4 regions of the Tatumella sp. UBA2305 genome follow, and region 2 is predicted to be linked to each of the others. Evidence: predicted binding sites of a transcription regulator. Region 2 holds the regulator's gene; each other region holds the start of a gene.

Region 1 (7,479 bases), on a different contig from region 2:
TTTTTTGCCAGTGCTTCATCACGGGTTTTCAGACCCGGCAATTGCGGTAAATCAAAGACCCGGGTGATCAAACGCAGGATTGAACCGGTATCGTACTGCGTATGTTCCACATGCCCTTTCAGGGCATAAGGCGAAACCACCAGCGCAGGAATACGTGTACCAGGCCCCCAACGGTCCCCTTTCGGTGGTGCCACATGATCCCACCAGCCACCATTTTCATCAAAAGTAATCACCACCAGCGTATTTTCCCACTGCGGACTTTTCTGCAGGCGGTTAACGATATGTGCGATATGGCGATCGCCGGACTCAACATCGGAATAGCCGGCATGCATATTCAGGTTACCCTGAGGTTTATAGAAAGTGACCGGCGGCAGTTTACCGGCATCCACATCCGCCAGGAATTTATTGGTTTCGGCGCTGTCACCCAGTCCTCCATCGCGCAGATGTTGATTGCGTTGTTCCGGATGTTCAGGTCCTAAATCTGCAAAATAGTTGAGTGGCTGATGATGCAACTGAAAATCCGGACGAGCCGGGAAGGTAGTACTGTCTTTTTTACCTTCAACCGCAAATTGCCATCCGCCGGCATACCAGGCCCAGTCAATCCCTTTCTCTGAGAGCAGGTCACCAATATGCTGGTGGGTCTGAGGGGGCAGGGTTTTTGGAGACGTCATATCCGCCAGTGCCGGATTATTTTTGTCCCGGCTGCCTGATGGCCAGTACGGAGGCAACATAGTATTAACAGCAAAGCCATCCGGCGTGAGCTGACTGGGGCCAAATTTAGGTATCCCTTGTAAGGCACTGGCCGGAGAATCTTCTTGCGGCTTGAGGCGCGGATCGGTCGGGTCATCACTCATCAGCGTCGCGACCTGGTCTTTGGCTGGCGACTGGTGCACGTCAGGATAAAACGGAGGACGGGCACACACCAAATACTGGTGATTCAAAAACGAGCCACCAAAAGCTCCCTGGAAGAAGTTATCACACAGGGTATACTCCAGAGCCAGATTCCATAACCGCATGTTATAGGCGCTGTCACCGTAATAGCCCATGGTCAGGGCACCTGAATCGGCCCAGGCAACGAACTTGTCATTTTTCCCGCCATTGATTTGCATCTGATTCTGATAAAACACATGCCATAAATCGCGGGTAATCACACCCTGTGGCAGAGCTTCACCATCGGGTCCTTTGAGCGGAAAGGGTTCGTTGGGCAATTGCTGCATATAGGCGGCATCTTCAGTGACATGGTAAACCGTATGGTTTACGGTCTGCTCATTCGGGACCAGCCCTTTCCAGACCGGCGGGAAATGACTGAGTTCTGAGCCATCGCGGTCACGTTGCTGATAGTGCTCAGGTCGAAGTTCAGCCAGCGGCTGACTCACCCCGGGAAAATTGGCAAATAAATTATTAAAACTACGGTTCTCTGCATAAATCACCACTATATTGCGAATATGCTTTCGCAGTAACTGATCCTGTTGTTTTGCAGGGAGTTTGCTCAACGCAATTTGCTGATGAGCAGGGGCAGCTTTGGCACCTGCCAGGGGCAAAATCCCGGAGCTAAGGCCGATGACCGAAGCACCGGCAAGGAAACGGCGTCGGGCTGGATTATCCGGATTTGATGCCTGTGCTTCGGGCTGACTTCCGTTGTCTTTTGGCTGCTCATTTTCTGGTTTTTTCATTGCAGATAACCTTAATAGATTCATCAGGGTGAAAGCAGGCTGAATCCTATAAGAACCTGATTAAGGAATTATGACAGTGTGGTATAAGTCAGGCGGGAAATGACGTTATCTCCACCCTAAGGCAGTGTTCAGCTCAGGCTTCGGTCAATATGACTTTTTTGACAGCCATAATCTGATGACCGGAGGGGGAGTGGGCATATCCTGCCGCACACCTCAGAGAGTCGTGCGGCAGGATAAATATCAGCCATTGAACCGGCCGAGGGAGAAGGGGGCCAGGTTGTCCGGCAAAGGGTTACCGGCAGCAAAATGACTGGCGATTTCCCCGAACAGCGGCGCAAATTTAAATCCGTGTCCGCTGAGTCCGGTAATGACCAGGCAATCAGGATTTTCCGGCAACGTATCGATGATAAAGTCTTCATCCGGAGACATATCGTAACTGCAGGACTCACCATACAGACAACCACCGATTCCGGGCAGACACTGCCTCAGAAAGCTAAAACACTCACTGCCATCCCGGGAATCGCTGCCAAATATCGGACGAGGTTTTTCCAGTAACAATGGCTGTCCACCGTCATGGCGCCCTACCTTCAGGGCATTATCCTGCGCAGGAAAGCCGTAATACTGGCTGCCGTCATCCAATTCAATGCTGAATCCGGGGAAATGGTTATTCTCGCTGTAGCGGCCATCGGCCTGAAACCAGGCAAAAACTTTGCGTCTTGGAGACACCGGCAGGTCAGGTAATAAGGTCTGTACCCGGGTACCGCAACTTACCAGCAGTTTTTTGGCGAAGTATTCTCCGTCAGCGGTCTGAACCATTTGCAGATCATCCTGCCGGCTGACAGCACTGACCGGACAGTTAAACAGCTGAGCACCCCCCTGTTCACGTGCCAGACGCACCCAATTTTCGACCGCGGGTTCGGCGTCCAGATATCCGGCATCTTTTTCAAACACTGCCTGAAAATGTTCTGGCAGCATAATTTCCGGCCAACGCTGCCTTGTTTCAGCAGCCGTCAGGATTTCTGTATTCAGGGACCAGCGTTCAGCGCTGAGCAGAATATTATTCATAAACTGAGATCCCTGTGGGCCGGCATTCAGCACTCCACAGGGATGGAGGATTTTCGCCCCGGCGTGCTGTTCGAATTCCTGCCACAATGCCTGGCATCGCAACAGCAAAGGCAGATATTTTTCGCCTTCGCCATAGGCATAACGAATCAGCCGGTTTTTACCGTGGTGTGATCCTTCGGTATGAGGAGGGTGGTGAGCATCGATCATTAACACCTTCAGCCCAGCCCGGCTGGCGTAATAACCTGCTGCCGCACCGGCAGATCCGCTGCCGGCAACTATTAAATCGTAAATCATTACCCGTTATCCCCTGTGAAAATGCACAGAAACAGGATAACAGAGCAGGGGATGATAACAACAATAAAGGCACCCTGGTGGGTGCCTGCAGATGAGAGATTAATGTCGGGAAAGTTGTCCGGTCCGGTTTTCTGCGGATTCTATCTTGGCGATTCCGGCTTCAAGGATCGATATAAACTGTCGTGCAACGTCGGTAGTTAACCAGTATGTCGGTCCGATATCCGCTTCTTCTTCTTTCTGTTGGAGGGAAGACAGCGAATGAAGGCGAATCATCATTGCATCGTAGACGTCGACGGTACTGATATCCCAGCCGACCAGTGAATGAGTCTGAATAACATCGTTCTCTCTATCCATAAAACCCCCTGATTACTCGTTAAACGACGTGTAGATTGAGGTTTAAATCCGGCCTTATTTAAAATATTGCAAGGCAATAAAATTATAACATGTATCCCGTAAAATGGCAGATTAATGGTAAAAATTTGCGAAGCCTGTTGAGCAAAGAGAATCGTAAATGACAGGACAGCCTCAGCACTCAGAGGCTGTCTGGCAAAGTCCGGCTCTGTATATTTGATGCCAGCTCCGTATATTGTTGCCGGAGCTCAGGTGGGTTTTCCAAAGCTTCAGCCTGGTCAGTCAGATAATGAATCATCTGTTGTTGTAATGCGGGGCTGAGCAGAGTCATCAGTTGTGAGAGGCTTCCTTCCAGCACCTGCAACCGCTGCTGTTGTTGATGGATTAGGGTTAGTAATTCGCCAAACGTCATGGCCTCTTCTGGCTTACTCTGATTCATGACTTATTCTTCCCTTAAAAAATATACTGGAAAAAGAATAGGCAACATCACACCCTGCGTCCAGTAGCAGTTCGGCCAGGGGAGGGGAATAAAAAAACCGGATGGCGACACCCGGCAGGCGTATCAACGCTTAATTGTGACTTGACTGTCAGTGACAGTCTGTACATCGCCGGGCTAATCAGTCCGGCGATATGAGCTTATGCTGTATATAAATACAGTATGATACTCATCAGGTCAAGTCTGGTATCAACCTCAGGCGACCACTGACCAGTTCAGGGTTTCCCCTGCCAGGAAAGGGATCAGCACATCATCACCAGCAGTCACTGATTCAGGAACCGTCCAGGGATTACGCTGCAAAGTTACGGTATCGGTGTTAACCGGTAATCCGTAAAACTGTGGGCCATTCAGAGAACAGAAGGCTTCAAGATGCTGCAGTGCGCCCAGTTCTTCGAACACCGTGGCATAGGCTGGCAGGGCTGTTGGTGCGTTAAACACTCCCGCACAACCACAGCTGGTTTCTTTACGATGGCGTAAATGTGGCGCTGTATCGGTACCGAGGAAGAAACGAGGGTGACCACTGGCAACCACCGTACGTAATGCTTCCTGATGGATATTCCGTTTCAGGATAGGCAGGCAATACAGATGCGGGCGGATTCCGCCACTCAGCATATGATTACGGTTAAACATCAGATGCTGGGGCGTGATGGTGGCGGCCAGGTTCTGATCACCGGCAGTGACGTACTCCGCCGCATCTTTAGTGGTGATATGTTCCATCACCACCCGTAACTCAGGAAACTGGTTACGCAGGGGAATCAGTACCTGTTCGATAAATCTGGCTTCTCTGTCAAAGATATCGACATGTGAGTCCGTCACTTCTCCATGAATCAGTAATGGCATACCCAGTGACTGCATACGATCCAGCACTGCAGCGATATGCTGAATACTGGTGACACCGTGGCTGGAGTTGGTGGTGGCATGAGCCGGATACAGTTTGGCCGCTGTAAATACGTTATCGCGGAAACCCGTTTCGATTTCGTCCGGGTCGAGAGAGTCGGTCAGATAGCAGGTCATCAGTGGCTTAAAACGATGCTCTGTTGGCAATGCTGCCAGAATACGTTCGCGGTAAGCATTGGCCGCCGCCACGCTGGTCACCGGAGGGACAAGGTTAGGCATGACTATCGCCCGGCCAAATACCTCACTGGTATAGGGCAGAACGGTGTTTAGCATTTCGTCATCACGTAAATGGATATGCCAGTCATCGGGGCGGCGTAAGGTGATCTTTTCAGGATGGGCAGTCATGCATCAGGCTCCGGCGTGGAAAGTAAACGTTTGCGGGTTTTTACCGGGGACTAAGAATAAAGCCCCTGTGACAGGAATGCACTGATTATTTGTACTGATTTTATGCCACAGGGGGGTGGGGACTTTTATTCGGTTTAAGGTTTCAAAGAGATCACCAGTTCTCCGGGTCTCACTTCCAGTCCTTTCGCCAGCTTTTTCGCCAGGGCTTCGGCGGTGCTGTGATCCGCACTCAGGATGTAAGCCGGGTTCTCTTCGAAATAGCGCTTCAGTGACTGATTCAGCAACGGCGTCAGGGCGCTTACCACATCATGCAGCTTATCCGGGGTGACCTGAATATCGGTAATTTCCAGGTCCCGGAGATAAATAGCTGACTGCTGTGGGTTAAAGACTGGCTGAGCTTTCATTTTCAGGTTCACCACCGCGTGCTTATCACCAAACAGTGACTGCAAACGGATATCTGCACTACCGGACAGCATCACTTTATTCGGCTCTTCCCGTCCAATAGCTGCTTGCAGATTACTCAGGACAATATGGGCGTTTGCCAGTCCGTTAACGCCGATGTCTTTCTGATAATTATCATGTTTTTGCAGTGCTTTGTTTACCTGCTGTTCACTGATTGAATATTCTGTCAGGTGGTTACAGCCACTGAGCAGCAATACTGTAAAAAACACCGACAGACAGAAAACAAATTTACGCATTTATTCCTCAACTTACAGATAACATCCTGGCTTGTCTGATGATCATTTTGCCTGAGTTCTCCGGGGGTGTCATCCGTCAGGCCTGGCAGAGGATGTTACTGCTATTGTCAGTCGCGGGGAATGGCGGTGCAGAATAGTCGCAAAACAGTGCGTTTTTAATGGGATAAATTTACTGCTGGTATTAACATAGCCTGCCGGCCGGTCAGAAAGGACAGTGCCGCCTATTATCTGCTCATCAGTCAGGGAGTATTTATGTTTGGATATCGTACAGTATCTTCGCGGGTCAGTCTGACCACTGACCGGATGGTGGTGCGTTTGGTGAACGACCGTGATGCGTGGCGAATGGCAGATTATTATGCAGCTAACCGTGATTACCTCACGCCATGGGAGCCTATCCGCGACCAGAGCTATTTTCAGCCTTCCGGCTGGCAGCCACGGCTGTCAATTATGACTGAGCAGCAACGGCAGGGGGCGGCTTACTATTTTATTCTGCTGGACCCCACCGGTCAGGAAGTGATGGGCGTGGCGAATTTCAGTAATGTGGTGCGTGGCTGTTTCTATGCCTGTTATCTCGGCTATTCGCTGGGAGAAAAATGGCAGGGACAGGGACTGATGCAGGAAGCATTGCAGGCAGCGATTCGTTACATGCAGCGTCAGCACAAAATTCACCGCATCATGGCAAATTATATGCCACGTAATCAGCGCAGCGGTAATCTGCTGGCCAGGCTGGGATTCGAAAAAGAAGGTTATGCACGACAGTATTTGTTGATTAATGGCGTCTGGGAAGACCATGTGCTCACCGCACTGACCTGGGCGGAAGGCAGCGCAGATAAATACTGCTAACTCATGCCTTGTAACAAACATCGCTGGTGATTTTTATCAGCCTCAGTAGACTAACGCCGGCTCGCTGGATGAGCGAACCACTGAACGGGAACCTGACTACCGTTCGGGACATAAATGTCGAAATTGCAGGATGTCTGAACACTTATGAATTTGCTTAAATCACTGGCTGCGGTCAGTTCTATGACGCTGTTTTCGCGTGTGCTGGGTTTTGCGCGCGATGCGATTGTTGCCCGGGTTTTTGGGGCAGGGATGGCAACTGATGCCTTCTTTGTGGCGTTTAAATTACCCAATCTGTTGCGCCGTATCTTCGCCGAAGGGGCATTTTCTCAGGCATTCGTGCCGATTCTGGCTGAATACAAGAATAAACAGGGTGAAGAAGCGACCCGTATTTTTGTGTCTTATGTTTCCGGATTACTGACACTGGTACTGGCGGTGGTGACATTGCTGGGAATGCTGGCGGCACCCTGGGTTATCTACGTTACCGCGCCAGGTTTTGCAGATACCGCAGATAAATTTGCACTGACCACGGCACTGCTGCGGGTTACCTTTCCCTATATTCTGCTTATCTCTATAGCCTCATTAATTGGTGCTATTCTGAACACCTGGAACCGTTTCTCTGTGCCGGCTTTTGCCCCGACCTTATTGAATGTAAGTATGATTTTCTTTGCGCTGGTGGCCGCGCCCTGGTTTCATCCGCATATCATGGCTCTGGCATGGGCGGTGGTTGCCGGTGGGGTACTGCAGTTGGGCTACCAACTGCCGCATTTACGTAAGATAGGTATGCTGGTTTTACCACGAATTAATCTGCGTGATGCCG
Region 2 (7,479 bases):
CAGAGATGGTCACACCATGGACACTGACACCATAGTGACGCGCCGCGAACTCGGATAAACCACCCCAGCCGCAACCGATATCCAGCAGGGTCATACCTGGCTCAAGTTGCAGCTTACGGCAGATCATATCCAGTTTCGCTTCCTGAGCGGCTTCCAGAGTGGTTGCCTCTTTCCAGTAACCACAGGAATACTGCATATAAGGATCGAGCATCAGGCTGAACAGATCATTTCCCAGATCGTAATGTTCTTTACCGACTATCCAGGCGCGTTTTTTAGATTGCAGATTCTTAAGACGGGCTGTAGCAATTCGAAGGGTATCTTTAAAGTGATGCGGCAATTGTTTATCAAGTTTATGTTTCAATACCCGATAAAAAAACTGGTCAAGCCGTTCACATTCCCACCAGCCGTCCATATAACTCTCACCTAAACCCAGAGAGCCTTCCTGCAAAACTCGTTTAAAAAAATCAGGGTTTTTTACCTGAATATCCCAAGGGCGATCACCATTGATAGCAATATCGGCCATCGACAGCATTTCACTGGCAATACGGTACCAATGATCTTCCTTAAGGCTAACTTCTGCTACACATGATGAACTCATACGCTTCTTATCACCTGTTCTATTTGAACCTGAAGAAAGAATAGACAACTTTCGTGGGTTCGTGAGTAAACTCACAAAAAACGTGCATTTATAAGTAAAGACAAAACAGAGGTGCTAGTAAATATCGAAAAATGCGGTTGCGCAGACAAAGCACAAACAAAATTAGTCAGCATACACGGTGACTTATAATAGAAAATTTGTCACCAGAGTGATTATATGCCCGGCAATCTGAATGTTCAATGACTGATGATTAGGGCGCTAATTGTGAAAGCAGGATTAACCCGCCGTGCGAGCGGCGGGAGAAATTAAGGGCAGGGAGGTTTACGATACTGAAGACAAAAGCCGGCTCCGGCCAGAAAAACGGTGACGCCCATTGCTGTGGCGGTTGTCAGTAAGGGCTGTGAAAGATGATAAGACACCAGCAAACTGAACACGAAGCATAACCCCAGCTGCAACGCGTTCTGTAGGGCAGCAGCCTTACCGCTTGCGTCGGGGAATACCTGAAGCGCCGCAGAAACGACGACAGGATAAATAGCCCCGTTAGCCATTGCCATGCCGCAGAAGGGAAGTAACAGGCTGAACAGCTGAGGTTGGCTAAAGAAACTCACAGCGACAACACCAGCGATACTCACTGTATAAAGCGCCAGCAACCAGGGTAACAGTTGACGACCACTGAACCGGTTAAGCAGAGCACGACAACCAAAGCCACCCGCAAGGAACGTCAGGGTTTGTGGGATATAGCTTAGCCCGATATCACCGGTAGTCAGCCCCAGCCCGGATAGAATAAAGGGTGAACCGGTTAGCCAGGCAAAGAAACTGGCAGAGCAGGCTGAATAGATCAGCACATTGCCACTGTATTGGCGTACCGAGAGTAACTTCAAAAAACCCGGGGTTACAGAGTCCTTTGCTCCGGAAACTGCCGTTGGCCTGGTCGGTAAGCGCAGGGTAGCCATTATCAACACGCAGGTCAGCACAGTTAATACCAAAAATATTGAATGCCAGTGAAAATGTGCCAGCAACCATGATCCAAGTAACGGAGCAAGCGCCGGCGACAATGCGACCATGGGCATTATAGTGGCAAAAATCTTCTGACTGCGGGATGCCGGATAGTGATCCAGTACCAGGGATTGCCAACTGACGGCGGCAGCACAGACACCGGTGGCCTGGATAAATCTCAGCGCCAATAGCGCATGTGGCGAGGATACCCACAGCATTGCCAGACAGCTCAATGCAAATATTGCCAGACCAGTCACCAGAACGGGTTTCCGGCCAACTTTATCCGACAGCGGGCCCCAGAATAACTGAGCGCAGGCAAACCCTGCAAGGAACAGGCTCAGGCTGGCACTAATCACACCTGAATCGGTATTCAGATCCTGTTTCATGGCCTCAAAAGCAGGCAGATACATATCTGTAGCCAGAAAACCCAGCATACTGAGTAATGACAGATAGACTAAAAAGATTACCGGATGACGCATCGATCCTCCTCGTGGAAATTTGCGCCAGAGTTTAAAAGGGTGCGTGGAGGGTTGTGAACCGTTATTATTTGCAACCAACTGTGAAAAATATTGAAAGGTTGCTATGTGGTCAGAATATGCGCTCGAAGTCGTGGATGCAGTGGCGAGGAATGGTAGCTTTAGTGCGGCAGCCAGAGAGTTACACCGGGTACCCTCAGCCATCAGTTATACCGTGCGACAACAGGAGGAGTGGCTGGCAGTCTCATTGTTTGAGCGACAGCACCGTGATGTGATACTGACGGCCGCAGGTGAACATTTTGTTCGCGAAGGTCGGGGGATTATCAAAAAAATGCAGGAAACCCGGCGTCAGTGCCAGCAACTGGCAAACGGCTGGCGTGGTGAACTCAGTATTGCGATGGACTGTATCGTTAAACGTTCCAGAATGCAGCAACTGACCATCGACTTTTACCGACACTTCCCGGATGTTGAATTGCATATCTATGAAGAGGTGTTTAACGGGGTCTGGGATGCATTAGCCGCAGGCCGCGTTGATATGGCGATTGGGGCGACTCAGGCGGTCCCGGTAGCCGGGCGTTATGCGTTCCAGGATATGGGACGTCTTAACTGGCGTTGTATCGTCAGTGCCGGACATCCCCTGGCAAGAGAATCTCAGTCGGGCGAGGAGCAGCTTCGTGCATGGCCATCACTGGTTATGGAGGATACCTCAAGGGAATTACCGCGAAGGATGACCTGGACTCTGGATAACCAACGTCGGATGACCGTACCGGACTGGCAGACTGGTCTGGATTGCGTAAGGGCAGGATTGTGTGTGGCTATGGTCCCCGGCCACCTTGCACGGCCGCTATTAGAGAGCGGAGAAGCGAAAGAACTGAAACTACCCGTTCCGTTTCCGGAAAGTCCATGTTGCGTGAGTTGGTCAGAACAACGTACTTCGCCGGCTTTACGCTGGATCCTGGAGTACCTGGGAGATACTGCCACCCTGAACCAGGAATGGCTCAGGGAGTGACTGAGGTGGTTAGCGCCGGTAGTCGTGGAACGGACCGTCGCTTACCGAACGACGTTCTATCAGTGTCGGATGGATTTCAATGGTTTGAGGTTCTTCGCGTTTGTTCACTATGCGGTCGAGTAGCATCTCAAGCGCTTTTTCGCCTAATTCACTTTTTGGCTGGTGAACGGTTGTGAGTGCCGGCGTGAAGTAACGAGAGTTGCGCACATTATCGTAGCCAATAATGGAGATGTCCTGGGGCACCCGCAGTCCCTGTTCATCTGCAGCGCAAATGGCTCCCATGGCCATAATATCCCCGCCGCAGAATACCGCAGTCGGGAGCTGAGGTTGCGCAAGTATTTTCTGCATCGCCTTGTAACCAGACTCGGGTTCAAAATCCCCCTGGACGCTCCATTCTTCACGGTGAGTGATCCCCGCCTCTTCCAGAGCTTTCAGAAAACCTGCCAGCCGGCCACCTCCGGTATTTCTTTCCATTTGTCCCGGGATACAACCAATATCACGATGACCCCGCTCAATCAGGTAACGCCCTGCCAGGTATCCGCCATGAAACGCGTTATCCAGCACCGTGTCTGTAAAGTCTCCGCGTGACACCCCCCAGTCCATCACCACCATCGGAATATTGCGGTTTTCTTCCAGCATATCCAGCAGCTCTTGCGGATATTCGGCACACATGACCAGAAGCCCGTCTACGCGTTTGCGCGCCATCATTGACAGGTAAGCCCGCTGCTTCTGTAGATCGTTGTGGGCGTTACCCAAAATCAGGGTATAGCCGTGGTCAAAGCATTTTTTTTCAATAGCTTCAATAATTTCGGCAAAATATGGGGCTTCGAGTGTTGTCGAAAGTAAGCCCAGCGTCTTGGTATTATTGACTTTAAGGCTTCTGGCGACAGCACTGGGGGAGTAGTGCAACTCGTTTATCGCTTCCCAGACCGCTTTCCGTGTGTTTTCCGCAACAAAACGGGTCTGATTAATGACATGGGACACAGTGGTGGTCGAAACCCCTGCACGCTTTGCCACGTCTTTAATAGTTGCCATTCAGTGAGTACTCCTGGTTTTAAAAAAATAATATATTGATTTTTAATATGTTAATCGTTTGCGTCAGTTCAGCATTCTACTGACCAGTCTTAATGGGAACTCAGAGGTCAGGGGAGAGTCCGGGGAAGACAACCGGTAAAAAAACAGCAGCTGAGGAATTTGCGCAACAAAGACCGGCAATTCTAGCAAGGCTGCCACAATAAAACGAGATTTTTGCGCACCAGTGTGGGATTATAACTATCTCCCTACTTTTAGTGTGCCTAAAGGAGTTCTGATGGATACTGATCTTAAGCTTGCACTGACAACTACTGTCGTAGCGTTGCTGATGATTATGGCCTTCAGTTTTACGGCCATATTGCATTAATCGTCGCGCACAGGTTCAGCCATCGACGACCAGCCTGTGTGGTTAAGTTGTCAGGACCGGTCACCGGGTCAGTCTGGTGCCGGTTTTTTTTGTTGTCGGGAAATGCCGGTGACTTTGCTGCGGTAGAGGTTACCAGCGACTCAATTCTGCAAGCAACGTTGGGGAAAAGGGGGGATGGGTCAGGCAGCTTGCTCTCAGTATAAAAAACTGCACCTTACTCTCGGCGTTTAAGGTGCAGTTTGTTTTCCGGGGCGGGAAAGAAAAATTAACGGACGGTGCTCGGTGTCATCATGCGACGTGCGCCAATATAGTGACGCTGCCAGTATTCATTACTTAACGCAGTAATCTGGATATCTTTACCGGTGCGAGGTGACTGAATAAATTTACCATCACCCAGGTAGACACCAACATGGTCAGCTGCGCCGTGACGATGGATACGGAAGAACACCAGGTCACCTTTTTCCAACTCATCACGTTTTACCGGTGCTGCGTCGCGCAGATGGTACATTTCATTCGCAGTGCGGGGAATTTTGAAATTCACCAGGTCTTTATAGGCATAATAAACCAGACCACTGCAGTCAAATCCGGTATGCGGAGAGGTTCCTCCCCACTGATAAGGCTTCCCGAGTTGATCCATCAGTTTAACCATCGCGGTCGCACGGGCTTTCTGATAACGCAAACGATGCTGTTTACTCATCCGGATAGCGGCCAGTGTGGCGGATGGATGACGCGTCGTTTTTATAGCTGCGGGGCGATGACGGCCATACTTTTTAGTTTCATGTCTGCGATTCTTTGCCAGATGAAGAGATTCTTTCGTTGTACGACTATGTTTAACTTTACGCTGACTGGTGAAGTGTTTCACCCGATGGATCAGGGGCTGACGGGTTTTATGTCGACTACTGGTCGTCTTAATCGGTCTTCGCTTGCGGCGTGCATCCTCTTCGGTGACAGCTTTACGGGTGGTTTTGTGAAATGTGGCATTTACCGCGGTTCGAGGCGATGCCTCTGCGACATTGAAAAAAAGCTGTGCTACAGCCAGAATAAAAAGCGTGATCAGTAGACGCATAGTTGTCAGGTTACAGGTTAAATGTCCTGAAAAAGACGGACAAAATTAAAAAATAACATCTGACCTTTCAGTCAGCCCCAAATTCATTCTAATCCAGAATTTTATTAAATGTTAAGGTCTTTTTTCCGGAATCTGTTACGAGAAGTTTTTTGACGTAAAATTGAGCATAAACAGGTAATTAAGCCACATATCTTTGATGAAACTTCATGCGACTGAATTTTTCATCCTGCAGTTGTTAACGGTTTAACGCGAAATGCCATATAAGTGAACTTTTATGTAGTAGATGAAAAATGTCGTTTTCACTGGCGGGTTGATATCGCTACAATAACAAAACATGTCGTTTTGTCCCGAAGGAAGTACTATGAGCACTCTCGAAAAAATTCAGACTCAGATTTCTGAAAACCCTATTCTGCTGTATATGAAAGGTTCCCCTAAATTACCAAGCTGTGGTTTCTCCGCTCAGGCGGTTCAGGCACTTTCAGCCTGCGGCCAGCGTTTTGCCTATGTCGATATCCTGCAGAATCCGGATATTCGTGCCGAGTTACCGAAATATGCAAACTGGCCAACTTTTCCACAGTTATGGGTAGACGGAGAGCTGGTGGGCGGCTGTGACATTATTATTGAAATGTATCAGCGTGGCGAACTTCAGCAGCTGATTAAAGAAACCGCAGAGAAATACCCTGCGGCAGAATAACTGTTACCGACGGTGATTCTGATGCCCGCTTATTTACGCGGGCATTTTTTTGTGCGTCAGTCAGACGCGACAGAAGCCTCTGTCTCATCATCCTCACCGGTGGGTAACGGCCAGCCTCCCAGTCTTTTCCAGCGGTTAACCAGTTCACAGAACAAGGTTGCCGTTTGTTGGGTATCATACAGCGCGGAATGCGCCAGATGACTGTCAAAAGTCATTCCTGCCGTTTTACAGGCTTTGGCAAGTACTGTCTGGCCAAGAACCAGCCCGCTGAGAGCCGCGGTATCAAAAGTGGCAAACGGGTGGAAAGGGTTGCGTTTCAGATGGCTGCGCTGCGCGGCTGCCATCACGAAGCTTTGATCAAAATGGGCATTGTGAGCCACGATAACCGCTCTGGCACAGTCACTGTCTTTCATGCCTTTGCGTACCATCTTGAAAATAGCGTGTAACGCTTCATGTTCACTGACTGCATTGCGCTCAGGATCATTAGGATCGATACCGGTAAAAGCCAGTGCTTCAGGGTGTAACAGTGCACCTTCAAACGGCGTTACATTAAAATGCAGGGTCTGGTCCGGCTGCAGCCAGCCATCGTCATCCATTTTCAGGGTGACCGCAGCAATTTCCAGTAGTGCATCAGTGTCGGCATTAAAACCTGCGGTTTCGACATCAATCACGACAGGGTAAAAGCCCCGAAAACGTTGATTCAGTGCATTGAGCGAAGAAGTTTCGGACATCAGTATCTCATTGGACGAAAAGAGCAGTCGGTAGTCTGACTATTACTACCGGGACATAATCGGGTGAATATTACTTCCGCAGAAAAAGTCTGCCTGATTCAGGCAGACATCGCCTGTTAGTTGCCGAGTCCCTGACCGGTATGTTTTTTTTCAATTAACTCGATTTTGTAACCATCCGGATCTTCTACAAACGCAATTACGGTAGTGCCACCTTTGACCGGACCGGCTTCGCGGGAAACTTTACCCCCGTCTTTTCGAATTCGTTCGCAGGCTTCTGCGGCATTATCAACTTCAATGGCGATATGTCCGTAGGCATTTCCCAGGTCATAACTGTCAACGCCCCAGTTATAGGTTAGTTCGAGCACTGTGCCTTCAGTTTCTTCTGCGTAACCTACAAAGGCTAAAGTGTATTTGTATTCAGTGTTCTCACTTTGACGTAACAACCGCATGCCGAAAATACGGGTATAAAAATCCACTGATCGTTGCAGGTCACCAACACGTAGCATGGTA
Region 3 (7,479 bases), 610 kb from region 2:
ATTCTGTACTGCCACCGGATATTCCGGTACCCAGTATCGCTGAAGTCCAACGGGCACTATACGATGCTACCCGTCAGGTCAGCGGGATTCACGGTGAGGATATTAAACAACGCCTGAGGACGGGTACGGTGGTGACCACTGATGACCGTAACTGGGAGTTACGTTATGCAGCATCAGCATTACGCTTTAATCAAAGCCGGGCCATTGCAGTGGATATGGAAAGTGCCACAATCGCAGCCCAGGGTTATCGTTTTCGGGTTCCCTATGGCACCCTGCTCTGTGTCTCTGATAAACCCCTGCACGGTGAAATAAAGCTGCCCGGTCAGGCTAACCGGTTTTATGAAGGTGCTATTTCCGAACATCTGCATATCGGGATCTGTGCCGTGTCGTTGCTCCAGGCAGAGGCCGACCGCCTGCATTCCCGTAAACTTCGTACCTTTGACGAACCGCCTTTCCGCTGAGGCAGCATTTCCTAAGCATAACGTGACAGAAAACACAAATAACAAGGGGCGGATATCCGCCCCTTAAAATGCCAGCCACAACTGTTCATAACCCCATCAGTCCTGGCCGGATGATTCAATACTCAGGCACTTAACCAGCCGAGTTTGATGACAAACAGAATCGACAGAATAATCAGTGCCGGATTCACTTCACGCACCTTTCCGCTCAGTAACTTCACTACGGTCCAGGTGATAAATCCAAACGCGATCCCGTTGGCGATCGAATAGGTGAATGGCATGGTAATCGCAGTCACCGCTACCGGCGCGGCAGTAGTAATATCTTTCCAGTCAATCTCAGCCAGACCAGAGGTCATCAGTACCGCCACAAATAACAGTGCTGGTGCTGTCGCGTAGACCGGTACACTCCCCGCCAGTGGTGAAAAGAACAGTGACAACAGGAACAGGATAGCGACCACCACCGATGTCAGACCAGTACGGCCACCCGCACTTACCCCGGCTGCTGATTCCACAAAACTGGTGGTGGTAGAAGTGCCCAGCAGTGAACCGAACAGTGCTGCCGCACTGTCAGCAACCAGAGCACGCCCCATTGCCGGAATATTGCCGTTCTCATCGCTCAGACCGGCACGACGGGTCACCCCAATCAGCGTACCCGAGTTATCAAACACGTCGACAAACAGAAATGCGAAAATCACACTCACCAGACCAACGTTGAATGCACCTGCAATGTCCAGTTTCAGGAAGGTTGGAGCCAGTGACGGAGGAGCGGAGAAGATTCCGCCAAAGGGAGTTAAACCTGCCAGCATCGCAATCGCGGTGACCACCAGGATACCAATCAATACCGCACCGGTCACTTTACGTGCTTCAAGAATGACTATCAGGAAGAAGCCCAACAGCGCCAGTAACGCGCCTGGTTTAGTGATATCGCCCAGACCCACCAGCGTCGCCGGGTTACCTACCACAATTCCTGCTCCTTCCAGTGCAATCAGTGCCAGGAACAGACCAATACCGGCAGCAATCGCCGAACGTAAAGGCAGTGGGATGCTGTTAATGATCCACTCACGAATTTTAAACAAAGAGAGTGCAAAGAAGGTTAATGCCGAAATAAATACCGCACCCAGAGCAACCTCCCAGTGGTATCCCATATGCAGCACGACGGTATAAGTGAAAAAGGCGTTTAAGCCCATGCCCGGAGCCAGAGCAATCGGCAGATTGGCAATCATACCCATCAGTACAGAACCGATTGCCGCAGCAAGGCAGGTCGCCACGAACACTGCACCTTTATCCATCCCGGTGGCACCAAGGATACTTGGGTTAACAAACAGGATATAGGCCATTGCCAGGAAGGTAGTACAACCGGCAATCACTTCAGTACGAACGCTGGTTTTGTTTGCTTTCAACTTAAAGAGTTTTTCAAGCATGAGTCGATCCCTTTTTGATATCGCTTACCACGATTTTCATTTTTATTACGGCATTTCAGAAAAAGCCCTCTGCGACACTGTGTCCGGCAGAAGGCTTTTTCACATCACCCCAAACAGAATTACACAAGCAAAACCCGTGCCATGGCATAGCACAGGTCAGTATTCCCGGAGAATAGCTGGACAGAAAAACCACACCTGGCTGCACCATGAAAGCGCAAACGTTTTCCTTCCGGCTGCCGATCCTAATCATCGACAGCACCGGGAGCAATAAGTTTTTCTGATTACCGGCAGGAAAAATTATAGCGATGCCGGATAACCGGCATCTGACAGTAAACTGCTGGTTAACTCACCAGCATCAGTTCATGTTCATCCACTATAGTTTGTTGTGTCAGTGACAGCAGGCAATTTTTAACCGCCTGGGCCGAACCCGACAACGGCAGAGCAGAAGAGATATTTAGCGATAAAGGCAGGTGTAACGAAGGTGCAGTAATTTTTGCCATCCAGCCATTGATAGGTGCAGTTAAAGATTTCGCGGCAGATTCAGGCAATACCGAAACACCCATGCCACTGGAAATTGCTGCTGAAAGGGTCGACAGAGATTCAATTTCACCAATGATATGTGCACTTAACCGGCGCAAGGAAAATGCTTCATCAACCCGCTGACGTACAGCACTATAATCACGCGGAAGATAGAGATTCATGCCGGCAACTTCACCCAGGTCAACCGTATGTCCCGGAGAATTCCCGGTGCCTACCAGATACAGTTCTTCTTTCATTAACGGCTGACAGTTCAGCCCGGTAACAGGTGTCCGGTCATAGAGCAATGCCATATCCAGCTGGCCATTCAGCACTTTTTCATTCAGAGCATGACCACTGTTTTCGTGCAGATAAACCAGAATTTCCGGGTATGTCTCACGCAACTTCTGCAGTAATGGCATCACCAGTGAAGAAGCTGCAGTCCCGGGAGCAAGACCAATTGAGACCTGTCCACTCAGGGTATGTCCGGCATTATTCACCGCCAGTTGAGCCTGTTCGCACTGCCGCAAAATATTTCTGGCATGGGTATAGAGGACTTTCCCAGCATCTGTCGGAGTCACTCCACGCTTGGTGCGGATCAGCAACTGCTGGTCCATTTCACCTTCGAGCGTAGCGACCTGCTGGCTCAGTGCCGGTTGCGCAATATGCAGAACTTCTGCGGCCTGGGTAAGACTGCCGATATCGACAATTTTCACAAAGTATTTCAGACGTCTTAGATTCATTTTTCCCCCGTCACGAAATCCGGAAACTCAAAACAGGCTATGCCTTTGGATGGATATACCGGTAGTTGCAATAACCAGGCCAGAAATGAATAAAGCCTGTCAGCAAAGACAGGTCATAACAAAAACACTATGAAAAGAGGCTGTTCTGTTGTTTTTTTAAGCACAGGGTTATTTCAGTTCGATGACAGAGAACACTAAAAAACGCACCAGGCCAGTGCAAAATGTCTGCCATTAGTGCAGGTTGACGTTGTCCAAAAGCCAAAATAGCATTGCTCCCTGTCAGAGGCTGTTAACACTGCCACGCCATGGGGCTGGCAGCATTGTGTTAGTTAAGTTAACCAGCCATTAGAGCAGAGCATTAGTCAACTCATCTGAGTGTCGGGATGGTTGTGGCCTTTCTAAAAATTAGAATGTAGGTCAGGATTACCCCACAGGCTACACCTGCTGCCAGGTTCCCGGTAAAAACGGTGATCCCGACTGAAACTATCATTATCAGGGTTTCTGACCAGGGACTTTTTATCAGTGTCGCAGGGCGAATGCTATTCCAGTTAATCGTTTTCATCGCAACTACTGCCATGATACCGGCCAACGCAACCATAGGTATTCTGTTTAATATATTGTTCATGTCAGTACTCAGTAACAGTAAAGTAATGCCAGCAGCAAAGGTTGAGAGGCGGGTACGGGCTTTTCCCAACTCAATATTTACTATCGACTGCCCGATCATCGCACATCCGGCGACACCTCCCAGAGAACCCGCCAGAAGATTAGCTGCTCCTAAGGCTAAAGACTCACGCGTTTTATCTGAAGAGGTTTGAGTCATTGCATCGGCGACGGTTGCCGTAAGTAATGTTTCCATCAACCCTACCAACGCCATGCTCAGGGCCGTTGGGAAAATTATCATCAGTGTATGAAAATTAACTGGCGCCATATTCCAGTCACGAATCATGTCCCCTTTCAATTCAGTTCCCTGAACTCCGACCATAGGTACTGTGAGTCCGGCAAAATAAACCAACAATGAAATAATAAGTACTGTAATCAATGGAGCCGGGACTCTGGGAAGTAGCCGTGGAACACACACGGTAATAATGGCTGCCAGAGCGAATAATATATAGATGATAATTCCGTGATGGTTAACCGAAGACAACTGAGCCGCAAAAATCAATACTCCCAGTGCATTTACAAAACCATTCATCACCGGTTGTTTTATAAATCTAATGATGCCAGCAAAGCCCGCACAGCTGAAAATAAGTTGTAGCGCACCACAAAGCAATACGGCAGGCATCAGATAAGCCAGACCGTGCGTATGAACCATAGGTCCGGCAACCAGTGCCACAGAACCTGCAGCCGCAGTTACCATAGCAGGACGCCCACCGGCAAATGATAATGTCAGACACAATATGACTGATGAAAACAAGCTTATTTCTGGAGATACGCCAGAAATTACCGAAAAAGAAATAACCTCTGGCACGAGTGCTAAGGCAGTAACCAGGCCTGCGACAATTTCTCTACTCCAAATTCCCGAAGATAATTTCATTGATTCCACTCCTTCAGGAACCCACTCTGGTAATGCATCGAAATCCAATATGGCTGGTAGCCGTATCCAGTGTTTGTCCTTGTCGTGCTGCGGGCCGATATCGTAAACAGTAATTTGGAGCGCACAAATGTGACCCTCCTTTCACAACATTTCGTTGCCCGGTAATATTTACAACCCTTTCAGGGGTACAACAGTTATGAGGCGAAGAAGAAGCATGATTTGGTGTGAATCTGCTGCTTGTCCATTCCCATACATTGCCTGTCATATCAAATAATCCATAACCATTCGCCGGATATGACATCACTGGTGACGTCCCTGTAAAGCCATCTTCAGCCAGATTCTCCCAGGGGAAACGCCCTTGCCAGGTATTTGCCATATGTCGCCCTGCCGGCATAAACTCATCTCCCCATGAGTATGTCTTACCCTCCAACCCTCCCCTTGCTGCATATTCCCATTCAGCTTCATCAGGTAATGTTCCTCCCACCCATTTCGCATAGGCAAGTGCATCGGCAAACGTTACCTGTACCACAGGATGGTCGGGGTCAGGCTGTTTGCCAGCGGCTTTTCCCCAGGGATAACGCCAGTTGGCCCCGGGGACATAGGCCCACCAGGCCCGAAAATCTAGTAAGCTGACAGGACTTGAGGGCGGGGTAAATACCAGGGATCCAGGAACCAAAAAGGAAGGATCAGCATCCGGGTAAAGTGATGGGTCCGGAGGAAGCTCTGCAAAAGTCTGGTAGCCGGTATTTTCTACAAACCGTGCAAACTGCCGGTAGGTTACCGGATGTCTGTCAATGCGGAACTCCCTCACTTTAACACGGCGCAACGGACGCTCTTCCGGATAAAATTGTTCAGAGCCCATGGTAAATTCTCCGGATGGGATCAGTATTCCCTTGTCATGACGCGGTCTGACAGACTGAACATTCATTATGTTTACTCCTGATTTCGGGGCAAAGAAATCCCTGCCCCGGAGGACATCAATAAAAGATAAAGTGAATGACTACTGATATTATGCTTCGGTTATGCGATCCGGAATAAAGTCCAGTAACGACCCAGGGGGTATTAAGGCTTCTTTTTTCACCGAGTCTTCAAATTCACGAACTATCCGATGTGCGTGTTGCATAACCCACCATCGAACATATCTCTGATTAACCGCTTCTCGTTCTTTAGGATCTTCCTGAAGATGTGTAATACGGGCAAAGCCAAGAGGTAATTCAGGATCATGGAAATGTTGTTGACGTTTAAAATTAATTTTAAAGTCTTTCCATTTTACAGCATGTAATTCGTCGTTAAGCCAGACCATACAGGCTTCACGATTTGAGTTTTCCTGTTCATTAAGAAAAAATGCACTCTGATCAATACCATCAATAAGTCTGTCTTGTGGGATATCACAGCCGGTAAATTTAGCTAACGTGCTGAACATATCAGTGACATGGACCATCTCATTACTTTCAATACCCGGTTGTATATATCCAGGCCAGCGAATCAGTAGTGGTGTACGTATTCCACCCTCCGCAGAACTAAAATACGAACCATCAAAAAATCCTCCTGTCCCACGGCCTGCCAGATGATCTTCCGCACCATTATCCCCACACATTACAACAATTGTATTGTCTGCAACACCCAGTTTGTCTAAGTGGTCCAGCAGAACACCAAAATCGTTATCCAACATCAGCAAACAATCCCCCCAGTCACCATTGGAACTTTTACCAATGAACTCGTCCCGCGGTATCATCGGGAAATGCATCAGGGAATGATTAAAATAGACAAAAAAAGGCTCATCGTCTGCCACTTGCTGATCGATAAATGCTTTGCTGCGGTTTAAATATTCCAGATCGCAGCGCTTTTTCATATCCATGGTTAATTGCTGATCTTTTAGAGGCCAGCAACCTTCTCCCTTCCGACCTTCATGCATATAAGAGAATCCGTCACGCTCGGCTACATAATGCGGATCTTCGAGCCACATACATTCATCATAAGTTCTGAGCGGCCCATACCATTCATCGAAGCCGTGGTCGGTGGGCCACCGCCCATCTTCTGCACCGATATGCCACTTTCCATAACAGGCTGATTTATAACCTTTTTCTTCAAGTAATTCCGCAATAGTTCTTTCCCAGGAGACGAGTCCACCCGAGTTACCACCTAAGGCAATCGTATGATTACCCGACCTAATCGGATAACGACCAGTCATCAGTGCGGAACGGGTGGGTGTACACTGTGGCTCAACTACATAATGTGTAAGTTTCATCCCCTCTTTCGCAAAATCGTCCATGCGACGGGTATCTGCACCACGTAAAATACCACCACCATAACAACCTAACTCTCCCATGCCCAGATTATCAACATGGAAAAAAAGAATATTTGGTTTACGGTTTGACATGATTTACCTTCCTCTTTCACTTCAAAAAATTATCAAAAAAAATAGTCGCACTCATAAATGATTTTCTATTCATGACTGAAAACTCAAACTCCGCCTGCTTTTAACTCAGTCTCCATCGCAGCTAATGATTCATTCCTGATCAATATTTTTATATGATTAACTAACTCTATAAATTCCGGGCTACGGGTCATCTCAGCAGTCCGTGGTCGAGGTAAAGGAACAGTAATTTCAGCTTTAATTCGCCCGGGGCGAGCTGTCATCACATAAATTTTATCGGAAAGAAACACTGCCTCCTCAATATCGTGAGTAATAAACAATACAGAGGTTCGAAACTTCTGCCAGATATTGGTCAGAATTTCCTGCATTACCGTTCGGGTTTGCGTGTCCAGAGCACCAAAAGGTTCATCCATTAATAACACTTGCGGAT
Region 4 (7,479 bases), on a different contig from region 2:
GTTTTTCTACCAGTTCGATAATCTCACCGATATGTCGGGTAGCACGCGGTTCCACGTCCGGCGGCAGAATACCCAGCGCATCAAAATCGCTGTGCATCTCGCCGATCATCCGGTTGGTCAGCACTTCAATGGTCTCACCATTTTCGTTGGCACGTTTAATGATTTTATCGTCAATATCGGTGATGTTTCTGACATATTTCAGCTGGTAGCCCAGATAGCGTAAATAGCGTGAAACCACGTCAAAAGCTACAAAAGTCCTGCCGTGACCAATATGGCACAGGTCATAAACGGTAATACCGCACACGTACATACCGACCTGACCGGCATGAATAGGTTTGAATTCCTCTTTTTGTCTGCTCTGAGTGTTATAAATTTTTAGCATTTAACTCTTCCGTTTAAACGTGTGCGATAACTGTGGTTATTGTGCCGTATTTTTCACGTGACTGCGACGTAAAGCAAGCCATCCGGCATCATCAGTTTTCGGCATACTGCCGTAACCCTGAATTTTATGATATAAGGAGCCTCTGCGATTGCCCTTCCCTGTAATCAGGAAGAGTTAAATACCGACAATAACCATGACAGGATGAAATTATGGTCACTTTCCAGACGAATTTTGGTGATATCGTTATTAAAACATTTGACGATAAAGCCCCGACTACCGTGCAAAACTTCCTGGAGTATTGCCGCGAAGGTTTTTACGACAACACTATCTTCCATCGCGTTATTAACGGTTTTATGATCCAGGGCGGTGGTTTTGAGCCGGGTATGAAACAGAAATCGACCAAAGCCGAAATCCGTAACGAAGCAAATAACGGTCTGAAAAACACCCGCGGTACCCTGGCAATGGCCCGTACCTCTGCGCCACACTCTGCCACTGCACAGTTTTTCATCAACGTTGCCGACAACGACTTCCTGAACTTCCGTGACGAAAGCCTGCAGGGCTGGGGTTACTGTGTGTTTGCTGAAGTAGTTGAAGGTATGGACGTGGTTGAGAAAATCAAAGCCGTCTCTACCGGCCGCAGTGGTATGCATCAGGATGTGCCAAAAGATGACGTTGTTATCCAGAAAGTGACCGTCAGCGAGTAATGCCGCGAACGCTGTTTATAGCAGATTTGCATCTGTGTCAGGAAGAACCGGCAATCACTGCCGGTTTTCTGCGTTTTTTACAACGCGAAGCCACAGACTGTGAAGCGCTGTATATCCTCGGTGACCTGTTTGAGAGCTGGATTGGTGATGATGACCCAAACCCGCTACATCAGCAGGTCGCCGAAGCCCTGAAGGCGTTAACCGTCCCGGTGTTCTTTATTCACGGTAACCGCGATTTCCTGCTGGGCCAGGCCTATGCCAGACGCTGTGGAATGCAGTTACTGCCGGAAGAGCAGTTACTGGAACTGTATGGCCGCCGGGTGCTGATAATGCATGGCGATACCCTGTGTACCGACGATGAGGGATACCAGCGTTTTCGTAAAAAAGTCCACCAGCCCTGGCTGCAACGGCTATTCCTGATGTTACCCTTGTTTGTCCGCCAGAAAATTGCCGCCAGAATGCGTAATGACAGCAGCAAGGCCAACCAGTCAAAAAGCATGGAAATCATGGATGTCAATCCACAGGCGGTAGAACAGGTGATGCAACGCCATCACGCTTCACTGTTGATCCATGGCCATACCCATCGTCCGGAAATCCACCATCTGACAGTCAGCCATCAGCCGGCACAACGTGCGGTACTCGGCGCATGGCACCGACAGGGGTCGGTGATCATCCTGGATGACAGTGGCGTCACCCTTCACGCTTTTCCCTGGTAAGTTTCACGTGAAATGTCCGGTTGTGTGGGTACGCAACCGTTTTCCTCCGCGCTGTCTCATGCTATTCTCACGCCCTTCTCAATGTGTATAACCTGTCCCGCTACAGGTTCTTTAATTGCTCACAGGAGTTGACCGCATGTCGTCGAATACTGCCCCGGCCCGTATCGCTATTATTATGGGTTCTAAAAGTGACTGGGCTACGATGCAGTATGCTGCAGAAATCCTTAACGAACTGAATCTTGCCCATCATGTGGAAGTGGTTTCAGCCCACCGCACCCCGGACAAACTGTTCAGTTTTGCTGAAAATGCCCAACAACAGGGCTTTCATGTGATTATCGCCGGTGCCGGCGGAGCAGCGCATCTGCCAGGTATGCTGGCGGCGAAAACCTTAGTCCCGGTGCTGGGTGTTCCGGTGCAAAGCGCCGCACTGAGCGGAGTCGACAGCCTTTATTCGATTGTGCAGATGCCACGCGGTATTCCGGTTGGAACGCTGGCCATTGGTAAAGCCGGAGCGGCGAATGCTGCACTGCTGGCCGCCCAGATTCTGGCAGTTAACGATCCTGCATTAGCGAGCCGTCTCAGCGCCTGGCGGACAGCGCAGAGCGATGCGGTTCTGGAAAACCCGGACCCACGGGAGGAAGCATGAAGTCAGTTTGCGTACTCGGTAACGGACAGCTGGGCCGGATGTTGCGCCAGGCCGGTGAACCACTGGGGATCGCCGTTTATCCGGTCGGCACCGATGCAGAACCGGAAGCGCTGCCGATTCGTCAGAGCGTGATCACCGCAGAAATTGAACGCTGGCCGGAAACCGCATTGACCCGTGAGCTGGCAAGCCACCCGGCGTTTGTCAACCGCGATATTTTCCCACGGCTGGCCGATCGTCTGACTCAGAAACAGCTGCTTGATCAACTGGGGCTGGCCACCGCGCCCTGGCAATTGCTGAGCGATGCCAGCGAATGGCCGGAAGTCTTTGCCCGGCTGGGTGAACTGGCCATCGTCAAGCGTCGCACCGGCGGCTATGACGGCCGTGGCCAGTGGCGTCTGCGTCAGCCTGACTGCCTGACGCTACCGGAAGAGTGCTACGGTGAGTGTATTGTCGAGCAGGGAATTAATTTTTCCGGCGAAGTTTCGCTGGTCGGGGCCCGGGGTCGTGACGGCACTACCGTGTTCTACCCTCTGACCCATAATCTGCATCATAACGGTATTTTGCTGAGCAGCGTAGCTCTGCCGCAGCCGGATGCCGACCAGCAACGTCAGGCGGAATCGATGCTTACCGCGATTATGCAGGAACTGGATTATGTCGGCGTGATTGCGATGGAGTGTTTTGTCACTCCACAGGGACTACTGATTAATGAGCTGGCACCCAGAGTGCATAACAGCGGTCACTGGACGCAAAATGGCGCCTCTGTCAGTCAGTTTGAACTGCACCTGCGGGCCATTCTTGGTTTAGCCCTATCCCGGCCAGTGGTTTTCGCCCCTTCAGTCATGGTGAATATCATCGGCTGTGCTCTGAATCTGCAATGGCTGGAACAACCTCTGGTGCACCTGCACTGGTACGAAAAAGAAGTGCGCCCTGGCCGTAAACTGGGTCACCTCAATCTCACCGACAGTGATACGCTCCGGCTTAAAGAGAATCTGCGGGCCCTGGTCCCACAGCTGCCGGAAGAATATGCCGCGGCTATCGACTGGGCCACCGAAAAACTGTAATTCCCCCTGCACAGGAACCCCGGTTTTCCTGTGCAGTCTCTCTGTTTTTGGCGCTAATTCCCGGCCAGCCATTGGTGCTGCCACCGGTTTCTGTGTAATACTCGGGCATACCTTGTAATGCGTTTTACGCCTTCCTTCCGCCATTAGCGTGTGAATTTATGCAAAAAAATATCTTAATCACCGGATGTTCCAGTGGTATTGGTGCGGTTGCTGCCAGTGACCTGTTGATGCGCGGCTACCGGGTTTTTGCCGCCTGCCGCAAACCGGAGGATGTCAGCCGGATGGAACAACTCGGTTACACGGGTATTTTGCTCGACCTGGATGACCCTCAGAGCGTGGAAGCAGCCGCCCGACAGGTCACGGAGCTGAGCGGCGGTAAACTCTATGCGCTGTTTAATAATGCCGGTTTCGGGGTTTATGGTCCGTTGCCAACCCTCTCCCGCCAGCAGCTGGAACAACAATTCTCCGCCAATTTTTTCGCCGTTCATCAACTGACGATGTTGCTGCTTCCGTGTTTACAGACCAGCGGAAATGCCAGAATAGTGAATACCAGCTCCGTGATGGGTCTGATTTCTACCCCGGGACGCGGTGCCTATGCCGCCAGTAAATATGCGCTGGAGGCCTGGTCGGATGCCCTGCGTATGGAACTGCAACACAGCGGTATCCGGGTCAGCCTGATTGAACCGGGCCCCATTTCGACGGAGTTTACCGGCAATGTCGTGCAGGGTGAATCAGAGAGTCCGGTGACCAATCCCGGTATTGCCGCCCGTTTTACCCTGCCACCGCAGGCAATTTTACCGAAACTGCGTCATGCGCTGGAAAGCCGCTATCCACGTCAACGCTATCCGGTCACGGTTGTCGCCCATATGATGTCTGTCGCGCGTCGTCTGTTACCAGGCATATTACTGGATCGAATTTTAAGCAGTCATTCAGCACCGAAAAAATAGCCGCTTGAACTCAGGCGGCCTGTCCCCATATCTGACAGATAACGGTTAATTTTTCAGACCAAGGAACACAGCCTATGTCACCGCAAGCCCCGATTATTGATGTTAATGAATCCAATCTGCAGCAGGTCCTTGAGCAATCGATGCAGGTGCCAGTGTTGTTCTACTTCTGGTCAGCCCGCAGCCAGCACTGCCAGGAACTGACCCCGGTCCTGGAGAAACTGGCTGCAGAGTATCGCGGACAATTCCTGCTGGCTAAACTGGACTGCGATGAACAGCAGATGGTCGCCTCACAGTTTGGCTTACGGGCCATACCGACAGTCTATCTGTTTAAAGACGGTCAGCCGGTGGATGGCTTCCAGGGACCACAACCGGAAGAAGCCATCCGCACACTACTGGAAAAAGTGTTGCCGCGTGAAGACGAAATCAAAGTTCAGCAGGCTCAGGCCTTACTGGATGAAGAGAAACCTCTGGAAGCCCTGCCTTTGCTGAAAGATGCATGGCAACTCAGCCAGCATGCCAGCGAAACCGGGTTCCTGCTGGCTGAGACGTTGTTGCAGCTGAACCGCAGTGATGAAGCAGAAGAAGTGCTGAAACACGTGCCATTGCAGGATAGGGATACCCGCTATCAAAGCTTACTGGCGCAGATCGATCTGCTGCGTCAGGCGGCGGATACCCCGGAAATCCAGCAACTGCAGACGGAACTTGATGCGGATCCAACCAATACCGGAATTGCCGCTAAACTGGCGGTTCAGTTCCATCAGGTGGGGCGTAACGAAGAAGCACTGGAACTGCTGTTCGGTTTTCTGAAAACCGATCTGGCTGCCGGGGGTGGCGAACTGCGCAAAACCTTCCAGGAAATTCTGGCAGCACTGGGAACCGGTGATGCGCTGGCCGGAAAATATCGCCGTCAGTTGTATTCCCTGCTCTATTAATCTCCGCGCTGCCACCGCATTGCTATTCGCGGTGGCAGCTTCCTGACAGACTGTCGAAAATCACCAAATTCCGGAGTCCGCACCAGGTCAGATATTCTATCCCCCCTCAGAGATAAGACATTTTAAGATATTAAAATAATTCACATCACTGAAAAATTCCCATTTACACGATTAGCGCCTTAATATAGTTTCAAAAATCCAGGATTGAGCATTTTCCATAGGATATCGTTGCGGAAAACGGAGTGATATTGATTTTATCAGGGAAGATAAAAATGCTAACAAAATCGTTCAGGTTTTCGACGTTAGGTTACCTGGCCCTTGAAGGGGTAGGTGCTTTACATGCCTCTTACACTCTGCTTCTGAATATCACTGAACACGATGTAAAAGAAGGGAAGAGATTATTTCTTTCCGCATCGATGTTATGTAATGCAGCCAGAGCTTATGGTTCCGGCGTGATTAAACCCTGGTGTACCGTCGAAAATAATATTGATAGTAAAAAATATATTTTAGATCCCCGGGGAAGCTCTTTTGCTCTCACTCCGGATGAAATTCTTATTGGGGGGAGCCCGATTTACTTTACAAGTGAGTGAAAAAATTCAGCCAGTTTTGAAAATAGTCAGCGGTTACGTTTTAAATACAGAGTATGCGGGCTCACTGGCGCCATTCCCCGGGAAAGCAACGCATTATATCTCACTGAATAAATTCAGGCAGGTGTAATATCAAAATGACATCATTACCTTGCAGAGCAATAGCCATTCTTTTTCTTCTTTTCAGCTATAAAAATGCCTGTTCCGGGTCTCTTTCAACAGAACGCAGTCCTGTCGCCGAAGTCGCCGTTCTGGTCGAAAAATTAGTGATGGCGGACTCTGCGCAAAGTAACGAGATCCTTTCAAAAATTAATTCAATTCGTAAACAATACCCTGAAAACACCGACATTCTGTTAATGTACACCAATAGCCTTATAGGCGAAAAACACTATAAAGAAGGTATTGAATTTCTTAAAACTCTCTGTAAAAAAAAACCAAACCGCACCTGTTTACTGACACGATGTATGTTGACACAAAGATTAGGGGATAAAGAGATTGGTTGCTACGAAGAGGTGGTACGCCTTTCCGAACAACAGCATTTGATTGATTCGGATTATATCACTGCGCTGTTCTTTACCGACACCAAAAAATTTAGCACTGTTAAACAACAGCTCATCAACAAAAACCAACTCAACGAGAATGACTTTTTAGTATTTAATTCGGATGAAGAAACTATTCTGCATGAATTTTTTCCATAAATCACTGACCCGCCCTCTGCCGGGTAATTCCCCGGATGACCGTTCTGTTCATCAGTATAATTTTATACTCAGACGAATTTAGGGGTCGGGAATAGCCGGATAATATTGGCCCGGGGTGAATTACATCCAAAACCCGAACCTGTCACCTGTGGCTCAGAAGGCCGTTGGCCCTTTTTCAGAAGTACTGTCCATAAAGGGAAATTATCGGCTGAAAAAAGATGGCTGTCTCCGCATCACTTGCGGTGGCAGCTTCCTGACAGGCTATCAATAATCGGGCATTCTGCCCCGTCATCCCCCGGGCAACTGTCGGCCAGTGTTATCAGGCGCTGACGCATTTCCTGAAGTTCCTGCATCTGCCGGTCGATATCACTGACTTTACGTAACGTGCGGGCTTTGATATCCGCGCTGTGACGATGAGGGTCATTAAACATACCTACCAGTTCCCGGCACTCTTCCAGGCTGAATCCGACCTGACGCGCCTGGCGTAACAGCGTCAGCTCTTCAATATGGTGCCCGGCGTAACTCCGATAGCCATTAGCACTGCGTTGCGGCGGGGTCATAATGCCCTTCTCTTCATAAAAACGAATCGCTTTGCTGGATAAACCGGTCTTGCGGGCTACATCGCTGATGTTCATTAAGCTTCTCCGTCACTGAATAGATCGTGCTGAGGGGCAGCCGGCAGAGTTCTCTGCGGGTTGCTGCTTTTAGGTTGACCTTTACCTTACAGGAAGGTTTACACTTTGGGTACAGTAAATAATCACTGTGCGACAGAAGGAGATAGTAATCATGTCTGACCCCCTGATTTT

Evidence for each region. Region 2 encodes PurR, which represses purine synthesis genes. Its sites were predicted from a motif close to CANGCAAACGTTTGCNTG; they were not measured.
Region 1: the regulator PurR is predicted to act here: its motif matches at 5,141-5,158, upstream of pyrC (dihydroorotase).
Region 3: the regulator PurR is predicted to act here: its motif matches at 2,091-2,108, upstream of B3Z23_RS06375 (NCS2 family permease).
Region 4: the regulator PurR is predicted to act here: its motif matches at 1,832-1,849, upstream of purE (5-(carboxyamino)imidazole ribonucleotide mutase).

The regions. Positions count from the first base shown of each region.
Region 1 is NZ_DDVT01000026.1:61,861-69,339, forward strand. Features, by position in the region: gene acpA (acid phosphatase) at 1-1,673, opposite strand, end outside; gene solA (N-methyl-L-tryptophan oxidase) at 1,914-3,032, opposite strand; gene bssS (biofilm formation regulator BssS) at 3,132-3,386, opposite strand; gene B3Z23_RS18105 (hypothetical protein) at 3,565-3,822, opposite strand; gene pyrC (dihydroorotase) at 4,075-5,121, opposite strand; gene B3Z23_RS18115 (lipoprotein) at 5,256-5,819, opposite strand; gene rimJ (ribosomal protein S5-alanine N-acetyltransferase) at 6,072-6,662, shown strand; gene murJ (murein biosynthesis integral membrane protein MurJ) at 6,807-7,479, shown strand, end outside.
Region 2 is NZ_DDVT01000015.1:611,551-619,029, reverse strand. Features, by position in the region: gene cfa (cyclopropane fatty acyl phospholipid synthase) at 1-598, opposite strand, end outside; gene punC (purine nucleoside transporter PunC) at 904-2,073, opposite strand; gene punR (DNA-binding transcriptional activator PunR) at 2,177-3,079, shown strand; gene purR (HTH-type transcriptional repressor PurR) at 3,089-4,114, opposite strand; gene B3Z23_RS09240 (YnhF family membrane protein) at 4,389-4,478, shown strand; gene B3Z23_RS09235 (C40 family peptidase) at 4,744-5,544, opposite strand; gene B3Z23_RS09230 (Grx4 family monothiol glutaredoxin) at 5,906-6,238, shown strand; gene rnt (ribonuclease T) at 6,295-6,969, opposite strand; gene gloA (lactoylglutathione lyase) at 7,086-7,479, opposite strand, start outside.
Region 3 is NZ_DDVT01000015.1:4,463-11,941, reverse strand. Features, by position in the region: gene B3Z23_RS06380 (AMP nucleosidase) at 1-461, shown strand, start outside; gene B3Z23_RS06375 (NCS2 family permease) at 584-1,879, opposite strand; gene nac (nitrogen assimilation transcriptional regulator NAC) at 2,221-3,138, opposite strand; gene B3Z23_RS06365 (SulP family inorganic anion transporter) at 3,506-4,672, opposite strand; gene B3Z23_RS06360 (formylglycine-generating enzyme family protein) at 4,686-5,600, opposite strand; gene B3Z23_RS06355 (arylsulfatase) at 5,682-7,052, opposite strand; gene B3Z23_RS06350 (ABC transporter ATP-binding protein) at 7,136-7,479, opposite strand, start outside.
Region 4 is NZ_DDVT01000020.1:292,252-299,730, reverse strand. Features, by position in the region: gene cysS (cysteine--tRNA ligase) at 1-382, opposite strand, end outside; gene ppiB (peptidylprolyl isomerase B) at 592-1,086, shown strand; gene lpxH (UDP-2,3-diacylglucosamine diphosphatase) at 1,086-1,802, shown strand; gene purE (5-(carboxyamino)imidazole ribonucleotide mutase) at 1,939-2,448, shown strand; gene purK (5-(carboxyamino)imidazole ribonucleotide synthase) at 2,445-3,509, shown strand; gene B3Z23_RS13865 (SDR family oxidoreductase) at 3,668-4,456, shown strand; gene B3Z23_RS13860 (co-chaperone YbbN) at 4,531-5,388, shown strand; gene B3Z23_RS13855 (hypothetical protein) at 5,661-5,978, shown strand; gene B3Z23_RS13850 (hypothetical protein) at 6,113-6,673, shown strand; gene cueR (Cu(I)-responsive transcriptional regulator) at 6,907-7,308, opposite strand; gene B3Z23_RS13840 (copper-translocating P-type ATPase) at 7,460-7,479, shown strand, end outside.